DNA from 3 places in the Janthinobacterium foliorum genome. Region 2 is predicted to be linked to each of the others. Evidence: predicted binding sites of a transcription regulator. Region 2 holds the regulator's gene; each other region holds the start of a gene.

Region 1 (4,171 bases), on a different contig from region 2:
CGAACGACACGGCGGCGTCCGAGGCGAACGGGATGCGCATCATGTGCAGGCAGTCCTGGAAGCCCATCACGCCCATGCCGACCGGACGGTGGCGCATGTTCGAATTGCGCGCCTTGTCGACGGCGTAGTAATTGATGTCGATGACGTTGTCGAGCATGCGCATGGCGGTGCGGACGGTCTTGGCCAGCTTGACGTGATCGAGCTTGCCTTCCTTCATGTGCGCCGGCATGTTCACGGAACCCAGGTTGCAGACGGCGATTTCATCGCTGCTGGTGTTCAGGGTGATTTCCGTGCACAGGTTCGAGCTGTGGACGACGCCGACGTGCGACTGCGGGCTGCGGATGTTGCAAGGGTCCTTGAACGTGATCCATGGGTGGCCCGTTTCAAACAGCATCGACAGCATCTTGCGCCACAGGTCCAGTGCGGCGATCTTCTTGAAGACGCGGATTTCGCCGGCGGCGGCCTTGGCTTCGTAGCCCACGTAAGCCTGCTCAAAGGCCTTGCCGACCTTGTCGTGCAGGTCTGGCGTGTCCGACGGCGAGAACAAGGTCCACTCGCCTTTTTCCATGACGCGCTTCATGAACATGTCGGGAATCCAGTTCGCCGTGTTCATGTCGTGCGTGCGGCGGCGGTCATCGCCCGTGTTCTTGCGCAGGTCGAGGAATTCCTCGATGTCCATGTGCCAGGTTTCCAGGTAGGCGCAGACGGCGCCCTTGCGCTTGCCGCCCTGGTTGACTGCCACGGCCGTGTCATTGACGACTTTCAGGAAAGGCACCACGCCTTGCGACTTGCCGTTGGTGCCCTTGATGTGGGCGCCCAGGGCGCGCACTGGCGTCCAGTCGTTACCCAGGCCGCCGGCGAACTTGGCCAGCAGCGCGTTGTCCTTGATGGCGTCGTAGATGCCTTCCAGGTCATCGGAGACGGTGCTCAGGTAGCACGACGACAGCTGCGAGCGCAGGGTGCCCGAGTTGAACAGGGTCGGGGTCGAGCTCATGAAGTCGAACGAGGACAGCAGGCTGTAGAACTCGATGGCGCGCGCTTCGCGGTCCGCCTCGTTCAGCGCCAGGCCCATGGCCACGCGCATGTAGAACGCCTGCGGCATTTCGATGCGCACGTCCTGGATGTGCAGGAAGTAGCGGTCATACAGGGTTTGCAGGCCGATGTAGCCAAATTGCAAGTCGCGGTCGGCAACGATGGCTTTGGCCAGGCGCTCCAGGTCGAAGCTGGCGAGTACCGGGTTCAGCAGCTCGGCGGCGATGCCCTTGGCGATGTATTGCGGGAAATATGTCAGGTATTCGGCGGCAGCGGCCGCTTGCGGCACTTCCTTGCCGAACACTTCCTTGCGCACCGTGTGCAGCAGGATGCGGGCCGTGACCTGGCTGTAGGCCGGGTCTTTTTCCATCAGCGCGCGCGCCGCCAGGATGGCCGACTTGTGCAGTTCTTCCACCGGCACGCCGTCGTACAGGTTTTTCACGGTTTCCGCCAGGATGGCATCGGCATCGACGTGCTTTTCCAGGCCGGCGCAGGCAGCGTTGATCAGGTCGCGCACTTCCTGCATGTCCAGCAGGCGGCGCACGCCGTTGTCGGTCACGTTCAGTTGCGGTGCGGTCACTTGCGCGGAAGCGCCTTGCGCTTCCTTCTGCAGGCGGCGCTCTTCCATGTGCTTGGCACGGTACAGCACGTAGGCACGCGCCACGTCGTGCTCGCCCGAACGCATCAGCGACAATTCCACCTGGTCCTGCACGTCTTCGATATGGAAGGTGCCGCCGCCCGGGTGGCGGCGTACCAGCGCGGCCACGACGCCGTCCGTCAATTGTTCCACCAGTTCGCGGATGCGGGCCGACGCGGCGCCCTGGCCGCCGTTAACGGCCAAAAACGCCTTGGTCATGGCGATGGCGATCTTCGAAGGCTCAAATGCCACCACCGCACCGTTGCGGCGGATGATGCGATAGTCGCCCAAGGCCGCGCCCGTACTCGCCACGCTATTGGCCGCGCCTGGCGCTGGCGATACTGGCGTTGGATGGATGGAAATATCTTGAGGTGATTGCATTGAAGCTCCCGTTGTCAGCTAAAGTCAGCCTGCAGTTTTGCTGCCGCGTGTGTGGTTGAATAGAACGCCCGATGGTCAGGGTTTCTTCAGGTAATAGTGTTGCTAAATAGTAAATTCATAATGCACGAACAGGGTCAGAATCCATATCGCCAAACCGCCCTGCCTGGCTGGCGCGAAACACGATCAAGGGTGGTGAACCGCCAGTTTCCATTGCCATGACAGCAAGTAGAGTGGCTTTGACAATAATTCTGAAAACGTCTGAGGTGGCACTAGATATAGTCTTTAAATCCAATTTCTGTACTAATTGTAGTGCCCATCGAAAGGGGATGCAATAGTTTTCCGGCATCGGCCGGCGTAATTTTTTGTGCTTTCTTCTACGATTTCGGTTGACTTTTCAGGCCGGCGGCGGGAAGCCCAATGCCCGCGTAGTAAGCGCTAACGCAGGCCGTTCCCGCTGGGTTTCCTGCCAGCATTCTTGATAGAAATGCCAGTCAAAAAACGGCCCCGGATCCGTCTTCCTTCCCGGCGCCACATGCTCATGGCCACGCACATGCGCCAGCCCGTAGCGCGCCGCCAGCGCCGCCGTCAGTGCCGCCAGCACGCGGTATTGCCGCGGCTGAAAGGGGACGAAGTCCGAACCTTCCAGTTCGATACCGACGGAATAGCCATTGCACTGCGGGCGTCCCTCGAACGAGGACGTGCCGGCATGCCAGGCGCGCTGGTCAGCCGAAACATATTGCAACAGCGCACCGTCGCGCCGCACAAAAAAGTGCGCCGAGACCTGCAAACCACGCAGGTCGGCAAAAGAAGGATCGGCATTATAATCTACCCGGCCGGTAAACAAGTCCGACACATGCGGCCCGCCAAAGTGGCCGCCAGGCAAGCTGATATTATGGATCACCAGCAAGTCGATCTGCGCCCCTTCCGGGCGCGCATCGCAGTACGGCGAGTCGTAGCGCACGGCGCCATCGCACCAGCCATCGTCATCTATCTTCCATGCCGTCATCAAAGCGGGGCTCCTGTATCGTCAACTTGTGCATCCTGTAACGCAGCTGGCGCACGCTGATGCCCAGCTGCTGCGCCGCCCGCGCGCGGTGATAGCGTTCCCGCACCAGGGCCAGCGTGATCATTTCCCGCTCCGCCTGGCACAAATACCATGCCAGCGGCAACACCGGCGCCATGCTGCGCGGCGCCATGCCGGGCAGCGACAATTGCCGTTCCGGCACTGGCGATGCCGGCCGCAAGGGCGTGATGCTGGCACCGGTGCCGGCGCTCGCCGCCGGCGGCAAGCCCAGGCCATCGGCGACGATCACGCCATCGTCGGCAAAAGCCAGCGCCCGCTCCAGCATGTTCTCCAGTTCGCGCACATTGCCGGGAAACGCATGCGCGGCCAGCGCCGCCAGCACGGACGGCGCCAGGCGCACGCCTTGCCGTGGCGCCAGGCGCGTCAGGATAGCCTCACATAATACCTGCAGATCGGCCAGCCGTTCCCGCAGCGGCGGCACGGCGAGCTCGATGACATTCAGCCGGTAATACAAATCGCGGCGAAACGTGCCGGCCGCCACGCCGCGCGCCAGGCCGTGCTGGCTGGCGCACAGGATGCGCACGTCGACGGCTTCGTCCCGGCTGCCGCCCAGCTTGCGCACGCGGCGCTCCTGCAGGGCGCGCAAGAGCTTCACTTGCATGGCCAGCGGCAAATCGTCCACTTCATCGAGCAGCAGGCTGCCGCCATGCGCCGCCTGGAACAAGCCCTGGCGCTCATGCAGGGCGCCCGTGTAAGCGCCCTGGCGGCAGCCAAAGAATTCCGCCTCCATCAGCGCTTCGGGAATGGCGCCGCAATTGACGGCAATAAACGGCAAGCCCGCGCGCGCGCCCTGCGCATGGATGGCGCGCGCCGCCAGCTCCTTGCCGCTGCCCGATTCGCCACGGATGGCCACCGGTGCGCCGCTGCCGGCAATGCGGCGGATCTGCGCGCGCAGCGCCTGCATGGCGGGCGAGTTGCCGATCAGTTGCGGCGCCGCCGGCATGCCGGCGGCGGCCAGGCCAGGCGAACGGGAGAGGGAGTCAGGCATCAGCGGGCCTTTCTGCGATGACGGCCGGAGCCGCTTCCTGCAGATGCTA
Region 2 (4,171 bases):
CGTGCGGCGGTGGAAGTCGCGCTGGCGCTCCGCCGCCGTTTCGCCCGCCAGCAGCAGCGCCGCGTCAGCCGCATCGAGCACGCTGGCATTCACATACTGGTTGGCCACGCCATCGGGCGGGGTATCCGTGTCAAGGCCGTACAGCACCTGGAACGTATCGACGCCGCGGATGATGGCGTCCGCGCCCCAGCCGTTGGCGCCACGGTATTTGCAGCGTAATTCCCCGTCGCCATCGGCACCCTGCGCTACATAGAAAATACTCCAGCCCCGCTGCGCCTCCGAGTGCGCGGCGCCCACGCCGAAGCCGGCGCAATTGAGGACGGAGCCGTCGCCGCCCGCCTCATCGCCGGCGCCGTCGTAGCGCAAGGCCAGCACGTCGCTGCCGTGCATGGCATCGGGCAATGGCTGGCTGATGCCCTCGCTGTTCTTGCCCAGGCCGTGCGCGTCGAGGCCGGCGATATTCGCGCTGTCATAGTCGGCTTGAAACAGCGGCGCAGCGCTGCTGTCCCAGTTCACGTACGCCGTCTGGCGCACGGCCCGCGCGATGGTGTCGAGCGCATAGCGGCCGTTGTCGTCCAGGCGCGCGCCGGCGGACTGGCCGGCATAGCTGCCGCTGGCCGCCAGCAATACGGCGCTGGCAGCGAGCATGAGCATGGCGCCCAGGGACAAGGCCACCAGCAGTTCGACCAGACTCATGCCACGACGCCGTGCGGTGCTCACGCACCACCTCCGCCCAGCTGCAAGACCACCCTGGGCAGCGATTCGCCCGCCCCATTCACGGCCGGCTGGCCATCGGGCTGGCGGCCGCGCCAGCCGAGCTTGATGACGATGGGCGCGCCCTTGCTGCCGCTGCAGCTCCAGTGCAGACCTTGCGCCGCGCCATCCCACGCCTGCGCGTCACGGCAGACCTGCACGCGGGCGCCAGGCAAGGCGGCATGCAGCTGCTGTTTCCATTCGGCGATATCGAATTGCGCCAGCTGCGCAGCACTGCAGGCGGCGGCGCCGAAGCAGGCCGGCGCGCCGCCAGGCGCGGCGCCATCCGGCGATGCGGCATACGAGAGTCCCAGGTAAGGGTTGCCCGCATCGGGGCCGTACATGAGCGTAGCGTTGGCGCGCATGCGCTCGGCCATGCCGGCGGCCAGCTGCGCGCCCGCCGACAACAGCGCCGATTCGTGGCGCGCGCGCAGGGAGGTCAGTTGCAGGATGCTGGCGCCCAGCAGGCCCAGCGCCAACAGCAGCAGCGACACCAGTACCTCGACCAGGCTGCTGCCACCGGACAAATGATGAGCGCGACCACCATTGCGCATGAGAAGCTCCCTTCCGCAGAAAGAGTCGCAGGAACAGGCGGCCCAGCTACAAGATAGGCGCGCGCACCGCCCCCGCTCTGCGCTAGCGCAAACAGCACGGCGATATGGGGAAAAAAACGGCGCGGTAATTGATCAGTCGGCTTGCCAGGCCAACGCCGGCGTGGTGAAGACAGCAACGAGCAACAGACAACAGGAACAGCGCGTGCGGGCCGAACGAACAAACGGGACGAACGATCCACCCCGCCATTGCAACGGCATCAGGGCTTGCGCGCCTGTCCCACTTCGGCAATCGCATCCTGGAATTCGGCCAGGTCCTCGAAATTCTTGTACACGGATGCAAAGCGGATATACGCGATCTTGTCGAGGCGCTTGAGTTCCTGCATGACGAGTTCGCCGATATAGCCGGAATCGACTTCGCGCAAGCCGCTCGTCAGCAGTTTTTCCTGGATGGAAGCGATAGCCGTATCCACGGAGGCGGCCGCGACGGGGCGCTTGCGCAAGGCCAGCATCAAACTGCCGCGCAACTTATCCGCAGCGAACTCCGTCCGGCTGCCATTCTTTTTGACGACGGCCGGCATGATAAGTTCAATGCGCTCGTAGGTGGTGAAACGCTTGTCGCATTTGCTGCAGCGGCGCCGGCGCCGGATGGCATCCCCTTCCTCCGATACGCGCGTATCGAGAACCTGGGTGTCGCCGTGCTGGCAGAATGGACATTTCATGGGCTGGATAGAACTTTATAGTAATGATTACGGAAATCGCCGCCTTGGAACAGCTGTCAACGCCTGCTGCGCGTCGGCACACGCGGCCTGCGATGCTCACCGGCTCGGCGTCCGTACCTTCGCACGCTGGCGCTTCCTGGCCACCTTCCCTTCCGCTGGCGAGGGTCTTGGTCGGGTGTTGTTAAATAAAAAGCGCCTGGATCACTCCGGGCGCCCTTGGGCACGACTGGAATGTGTCATACAGAATCTTACTCCGTATGACACATTCTGGACAAATAATTAGAGACTATTCCGGTAAGGAGCGTCTGCAGCAGATTACTCATCGGTCGCGCGGACAAGGCGCGAGGAGGACGCATGGCGGGCCATGCTACGACGAGCAACGCAGTACCCGCTTCCGAGGGGCTGTCTGCTGCGGATGTATTCCTTTACCGGAACAGGCTCTTAAGCAGCGTACACAGGGTGCGCGTCGGCCAGCACTTTCACGGCCGCCTTGACGCGCTCGATGGTGGCGGCATCATGCGGGTTATCCAGCACGTCGGCGATCAGGTTGCCCACTTCTTCCGCTTGGGCTTCCTTGAAACCGCGCGTCGTCATCGCCGGGCTGCCCAGGCGGATGCCCGAGGTGACGAACGGTTTTTGCGGGTCGTTCGGGATGCCGTTCTTGTTGCAGGTGATATGCGCGGAACCGAGGATGGCTTCGGCTTCCTTGCCCGTCAGGTTCTTGGCGCGCAGGTCGACCAGCATGACGTGCGATTCGGTGCCGCCGGAAACGATGCGCAGGCCGCGCTTGATCAGCGTTTTTGCCAGCACGTCGGCGTTCTTGATCACTTGCTTCTGGTATTCGACGAACTCCGGGCTCAGCGCTTCCTTGAAGGCGACGGCCTTGCCGGCGATCACGTGCATCAGCGGGCCGCCCTGGATGCCAGGGAAGATGGCCGAATTGATGGCTTTTTCGTGTTCGGCCTTCATCAGGATGATGCCGCCGCGCGGGCCGCGCAGCGATTTGTGCGTGGTGGAGGTGACGAAGTCGGCGAATGGCACGGGATTCGGGTACAGGCCGGCGGCGATCAGGCCGGCGTAATGGGCCATGTCAACCATGAAGTAGGCGCCCACTTCCTTGGCGATCTTGCTGAAACGCTCGAAGTCGATCTTTTTCGAGAACGCGGAGGCGCCGGCGATGATCAGTTTTGGCTTGCGCTCGCGGGCCAGGCGTTCCATGGCTTCGTAGTCGATGTCTTCTTCGGCCGTCAAGCCGTACGACACGACGTCAAACCACTTGCCGGACATGTTCAGCGGCATGCCATGGGTCAGGTGGCCGCCTTCGGCCAGCGACATACCCATGATCAGGTCGCCTGGTTTCAACATGGCGAAAAAGACGCCCTGGTTGGCCTGCGAGCCGGAGTTCGGCTGCACGTTGGCGCACTCGGCGCCGAACAGCTGTTTTACACGGTCGATGGCCAATTGCTCGGCGACGTCCACGTATTCGCAGCCACCGTAGTAGCGCTTGCCTGGATAGCCTTCCGCATATTTATTCGTCAGCTGCGAGCCTTGCGCTTCCATTACGGCTGGCGACGTGTAGTTCTCCGAGGCGATCAGTTCGATATGGTCGTGCTGGCGCGTATTTTCTTTTTGAATGACGGCGAACAGTTCTGGATCGACGTTGGCGAGGTTGTGATCTTTTGCAAACATGTAAAAACTCCAAGTATGAGGGTGCTTGTACTGGCAGGTTGGATCGAATGAGGGGAGCCGGCGTTAAGTGAATAACAACATTTGACAGGCAGCCTCTTCGTGCATTTCCATAGTGGCTACCCAGGCGAACGGCTGATGAAAAATCTCACGTTTCCCGGTGGGTGCCCACCTTTCGCCGGTTTGCCGATCGCCTTCCAGGCAGATCGCCGACTTTTCGCCAGTCACGTGAGACGTAATGGAAATCAAATTGTAAGTTAAGTGCCCAAATTGAGCAAGGAATGCAGCTGTGCGGCTATAATCGCCGCGCGCCGCCAACGCCCGGGCGCGCCACGGGCCATGCCCGGGGCAGATGCGCCAGTTCTTAAGCTGAACTTAAACCTAGCCAGGGCGTGTAAGCGTATGTTACGAAGCTTGCCAATGCGCACCCCGGATCTACAATGCTGCGGTGCAACTTGC
Region 3 (4,171 bases), on a different contig from region 2:
CGGGCTGATGCGCGCCACGGCCACGCCCATGTCGCGCATGGCGTCGAGTTCGCGCACCAAGTTGTAGACCAGCGCCGACTGCGTCTGCGTGCCGTTGAGCACGAGGAACGGCACTTCGTCGCGCGTGCGCAGCAGCAGGCCGTCCGGCTCTTCCAGGCAGCTGTAGCCGCAATCGTCCTTCGGCAGGTTGCGGTTGCGCGCCGTGAAGCAGCGGGCGGAAAATGCCAGCGGCATGCGGCCGTAGGCAAACACTTCCGTCTCCAGCCCGTCCGGCTTCTGGCGCTGCATCTCGGCCAGCGCCGTCTGTCCCATTTCCAGCGGCATGACCCAGCGCTGCGCGCCCAGGCGCGCCAGCAATTGCAGGCTGGGGCCATTGAACAGGTTCAGGTGCGGCCCGGCGACGAAGGGCGCGCCCTTCTCCATGCAGTGGACGGCGCCCATGTCGTTCGCCTCGACCGTGTAGCGGCCATTGGCCGTGATGCGGCGCAGGGTCGCCAGCTCCGCGCCCGCCTCGATCAGCGCCTGCGTCGACAGCACCACTTCCTTGCCGGAAGCGGCCAGCATGTCGGCGATATCGAGCCAGTCGGCCAGGCGCAGCTCATGCCGGCGCGAACACACGGTTTCGCCGAGATACACGATATCGACGGCCGTGGCGGCGATGCGCTGGTAAAACTCGAAGACGGTGGCGCGCGGCCAGTAATACAGCAAGGGGCCCAGTGAAAGCTTCAGCATGTTCATCCTCTATTTCCATGATCGGTGGTAAGCACCGAGGGTGTGCTGCTGGCCCTCGGCCAGCTTGTCCATGGCCGCCATCCAGCCCGGCTTGACGGCGTAGCGCGCATTGCCCTCGCGGCAGGCGTCGATCGCTTCGCGCCACACGCGCGTCACCTGCGCCACGTAGGCAGGGCTGCGCTGGCGCCCCTCGATTTTCACGGCGCGCACGCCCATGGCGATCAGCTGCGGCAGCAGCGCCAGCGTGTTCAGGCTGGCCGGCTCCTCGATGGCGTAATACTCTTCGTCGTTGACTTCGAAGCGCCCCTTGCACAGGGTGGGATAGCTGGCGTTCTCGCCCGGCGCATAGCGGTCGATCAGCACGCCGTTCAGGCGCGATTCCAGCCCTTGCGGTGTTTCCAGCCAGCGCACGGATTTCGCCGGCGAGCACACGCCATGCGTGTTCGGCGCCTCGCCCGTCGCATACGACGACAGCGCACAGCGCCCCTCGACCATCACGCACAGGCTGCCAAAGCCGAATACCTCGATCTCGACTTCCGTCTTGCTGATCAACTGCTCCACCTGCGCCATCGACAGCACGCGCGGCAGCACGGCGCGGGCGATGCCGAAGTGTTCGTGGTAAAAATTGATGGCCTCGTAATTCGTGGCCGAGCCCTGCACGGACAAATGCAGGCGCAGCTGCGGGTGGTGCTGGGACGCATAGGCCATCAGGCCCGGATCGGCGACGATCATGGCGTCGATGCCCGCCTGCGCGGCGCGGTCGATGGCGCTGCGCCACACGGCCCAGTTGTGCGGCTGCGGATAGGTGTTCAGCGCCAGCAAAACCTTGCGCCCGTACTGGTGGGCGTAGCGCACGCCCTCGGCGATGGCCTTTTCATCGAAATTGAGGCCGGCGAAATTGCGCGCATTGGTGGCGTCGCGAAAGCCCAGGTAGACGGTGTCGGCGCCATTGTCGACGGCCGCTTTCAGGGCGGGCAGGCTGCCGGCGGGACAGACCAGTTCCAGCGGCCCGGCCACGCGGGTGGCGGTGGTTGATTCAAGCATCATGATGTTCAGTTCCCGTGTCGGCTCAGGGTGCAGACTATAGCGCCGCGCAGGGCGCGCAGTCCTTGACGCAGGTGAAGGAATGCACGCATGGCTGGCGCGTTTTCCACTTGCTTGACCACGCTGTAAAATGCGCCACCCTTATCCGATCCTGCCTATTTCCATGCCCCGCAAACCGCTGCTCATCTTCCTGCTGACCCTGTTCCTCACCGTGCTGCAAATACAGTGGGCATCGCCCGCCGACGGCTACGATGCCGAAGCCCTCTCCATCCTCTCGCCCGAAGCGCTGGGCGCCTGGCCCGGCGTGCTGCTGCTGTTCCTGCAAGCCGTCTTTGCGCGCCGCCAGGTGCCCGTGCTGCGCCAGGTCAGCCTGTGCACGGGCATGCTGGCCGTGTACTGGCTGCTGGCCAATTACGTCACCTTCGACGCGCGCGTGGCCAGCTGGAGCACTTATTCGGCGCTGGAAATCTGGCTGCACGTGCTGCCCGCCTCCGTCATCAGCATCGCCATCTGCGGCGCCGCCTGGTTTGGCGCCGCCTGGCTGATCCTGCGCCAGGCGGGCGCGAAGAAAAGCCGCTGAGGATTTTTTTTCACCTGCATCAAGGATTCGCCAGGCAATGGCAGGCGCCGTTTGACGCCACTACATTTAGTGATTAATCTCCATGAAAACACCGCATGTTGTGTTTATTGGAGGTTTCATGACGACAAATGCAGTTCCCACCCCGCGCGGCCAGGTCGATGTCGCCGCATCCATCAATGAATACCTGGAGCGGCGCGACTGGCGCGTGAACGCCAACGCCAACCAGGGCTATTCGCTGGGCGGCCTGATCCTCAATGTGTCGGGCAAGGTCATCGCCAATTACTGGCTGGACCAGGTGTATCCGCCCGAAGTGGGCGCGGCGCACCGCGAGGCGGCCCTGCACATCCACGACCTCGATATGCTGGCCGGCTACTGCGCCGGCTGGTCGCTGCGCACCCTGCTGCACGAAGGCTTGAACGGCGTGCCGGGCAAGATCGAGTCTGGCCCGCCCAGGCACATGTCGAGCGCCATCGGCCAGATCGTCAATTTTCTCGGCACCCTGCAAAACGAGTGGGCCGGCGCGCAGGCGTTCAGTTCCTTCGACACTTACATGGCGCCGTTCATCCGCCAGGACAGTCTGCGCTACGAAGACGTGCGCCAGTACATGCAGGAACTGATCTTCAACCTCAACGTACCGTCGCGCTGGGGCACGCAGACGCCGTTCACCAACCTCACTTTCGACTGGGTCTGCCCGGACGACCTGCGCGAGCAGGTGCCCGTGATCGCCGGCCGGGAGATGGATTTCCGCTATGGCGAGCTGCAGGCGGAGATGGACATGATCAACCGCGCCTACATCGAGATCATGATGGCGGGTGATGCCAAGGGCCGCGTCTTCACCTTCCCCATCCCCACCTACAACATCACGGAGGATTTCGACTGGCACAGCGAGAACGCGGAACGGCTGTTCGAGATGACGGCCCGCTACGGCCTGCCCTACTTCCAGAATTTCATCAATTCGGAACTCAAGCCGAACATGATCCGCTCCATGTGCTGCCGCCTGCAGCTGGACTTGCGCGAACTGCTCAAGCGCGGCAACGGCCTGTTCGGGTCCGCCGAGCAGACCGGGTCCCTGGGCGTGGTGACCATCAACTGCGCGCGCCTGGGCCACTTGTGGCGCGGCGATGAAGCGGCCTTGCTGGCCGACCTGGACCGCCTGCTGGAGCTGGGCAAGACCAGCCTGGAAATCAAGCGCCGCACCATCGAGGAGCTGATGCAGCAAGGCCTGTTCCCGTACACGAAGCGCTACCTGGGCACCTTGCGCAACCACTTTTCCACCCTGGGCGTGAACGGCATCAATGAAATGATCCGCAATTTCAGCGGCGACGCGCACGACATCACGACACCCGAAGGCCATGCGCTGGCCGTGCGCCTGCTCGACCACGTGCGCGCCCGCATGCTGCAATTCCAGGAGGAGACGGGCCATATGTACAACCTGGAAGCGACACCGGCCGAAGGCACGACCTACCGTTTCGCGCGCGAAGACGGCAAGCGCTATCCGGCCATCCTGCAGGCGGGCACGCCCGACAATCCGTACTACACGAACTCGTCGCAACTGCCCGTGGGCCATACGGACGACCCGTTCGAGGCGCTGGAATTGCAGGACACCCTGCAGCGCAAATACACGGGCGGCACGGTACTGCACCTGTACATGACGGAAGCGCTGTCGGACGCGAATGCCTGCCGCGAGCTGGTAAAGCGCGCCCTGAGCCGCTTCTCGCTGCCCTACATCACCGTCACGCCCACCTTTTCCATCTGCCCGCGCCACGGCTACCTGGCCGGCAAGCACGAATTCTGCCCCACCTGCGACGCGGAGCT

What was found. Region 2 encodes NrdR, which represses ribonucleotide reductase genes. Its sites were predicted from a motif close to CACNANATNTNGTG; they were not measured.
Region 1: ACZ92H_RS09825 (ribonucleoside-diphosphate reductase subunit alpha) is a predicted target of NrdR. The motif match lies at 2,318-2,331, and genes of this name have one in related genera.
Region 3: ACZ92H_RS18655 (ribonucleoside triphosphate reductase) is a predicted target of NrdR. The motif match lies at 2,415-2,428, and genes of this name have one in related genera.

The regions. Positions count from the first base shown of each region.
Region 1 is NZ_CDXDQE010000003.1:526,880-531,050, reverse strand. Features, by position in the region: gene ACZ92H_RS09825 (ribonucleoside-diphosphate reductase subunit alpha) at 1-2,050, opposite strand, end outside; gene ampD (1,6-anhydro-N-acetylmuramyl-L-alanine amidase AmpD) at 2,445-3,056, opposite strand; gene ACZ92H_RS09815 (sigma-54 interaction domain-containing protein) at 3,034-4,122, opposite strand.
Region 2 is NZ_CDXDQE010000017.1:91,413-95,583, reverse strand. Features, by position in the region: gene ACZ92H_RS26730 (PilW family protein) at 1-720, opposite strand, end outside; gene pilV (type IV pilus modification protein PilV) at 717-1,307, opposite strand; gene nrdR (transcriptional regulator NrdR) at 1,565-2,026, opposite strand; gene glyA (serine hydroxymethyltransferase) at 2,468-3,715, opposite strand; ZMP/ZTP riboswitch at 3,827-3,950, opposite strand.
Region 3 is NZ_CDXDQE010000009.1:121,177-125,347, forward strand. Features, by position in the region: gene ubiV (ubiquinone anaerobic biosynthesis protein UbiV) at 1-732, opposite strand, end outside; gene ubiU (ubiquinone anaerobic biosynthesis protein UbiU) at 742-1,779, opposite strand; gene ACZ92H_RS18650 (hypothetical protein) at 1,940-2,356, shown strand; gene ACZ92H_RS18655 (ribonucleoside triphosphate reductase) at 2,475-4,171, shown strand, end outside.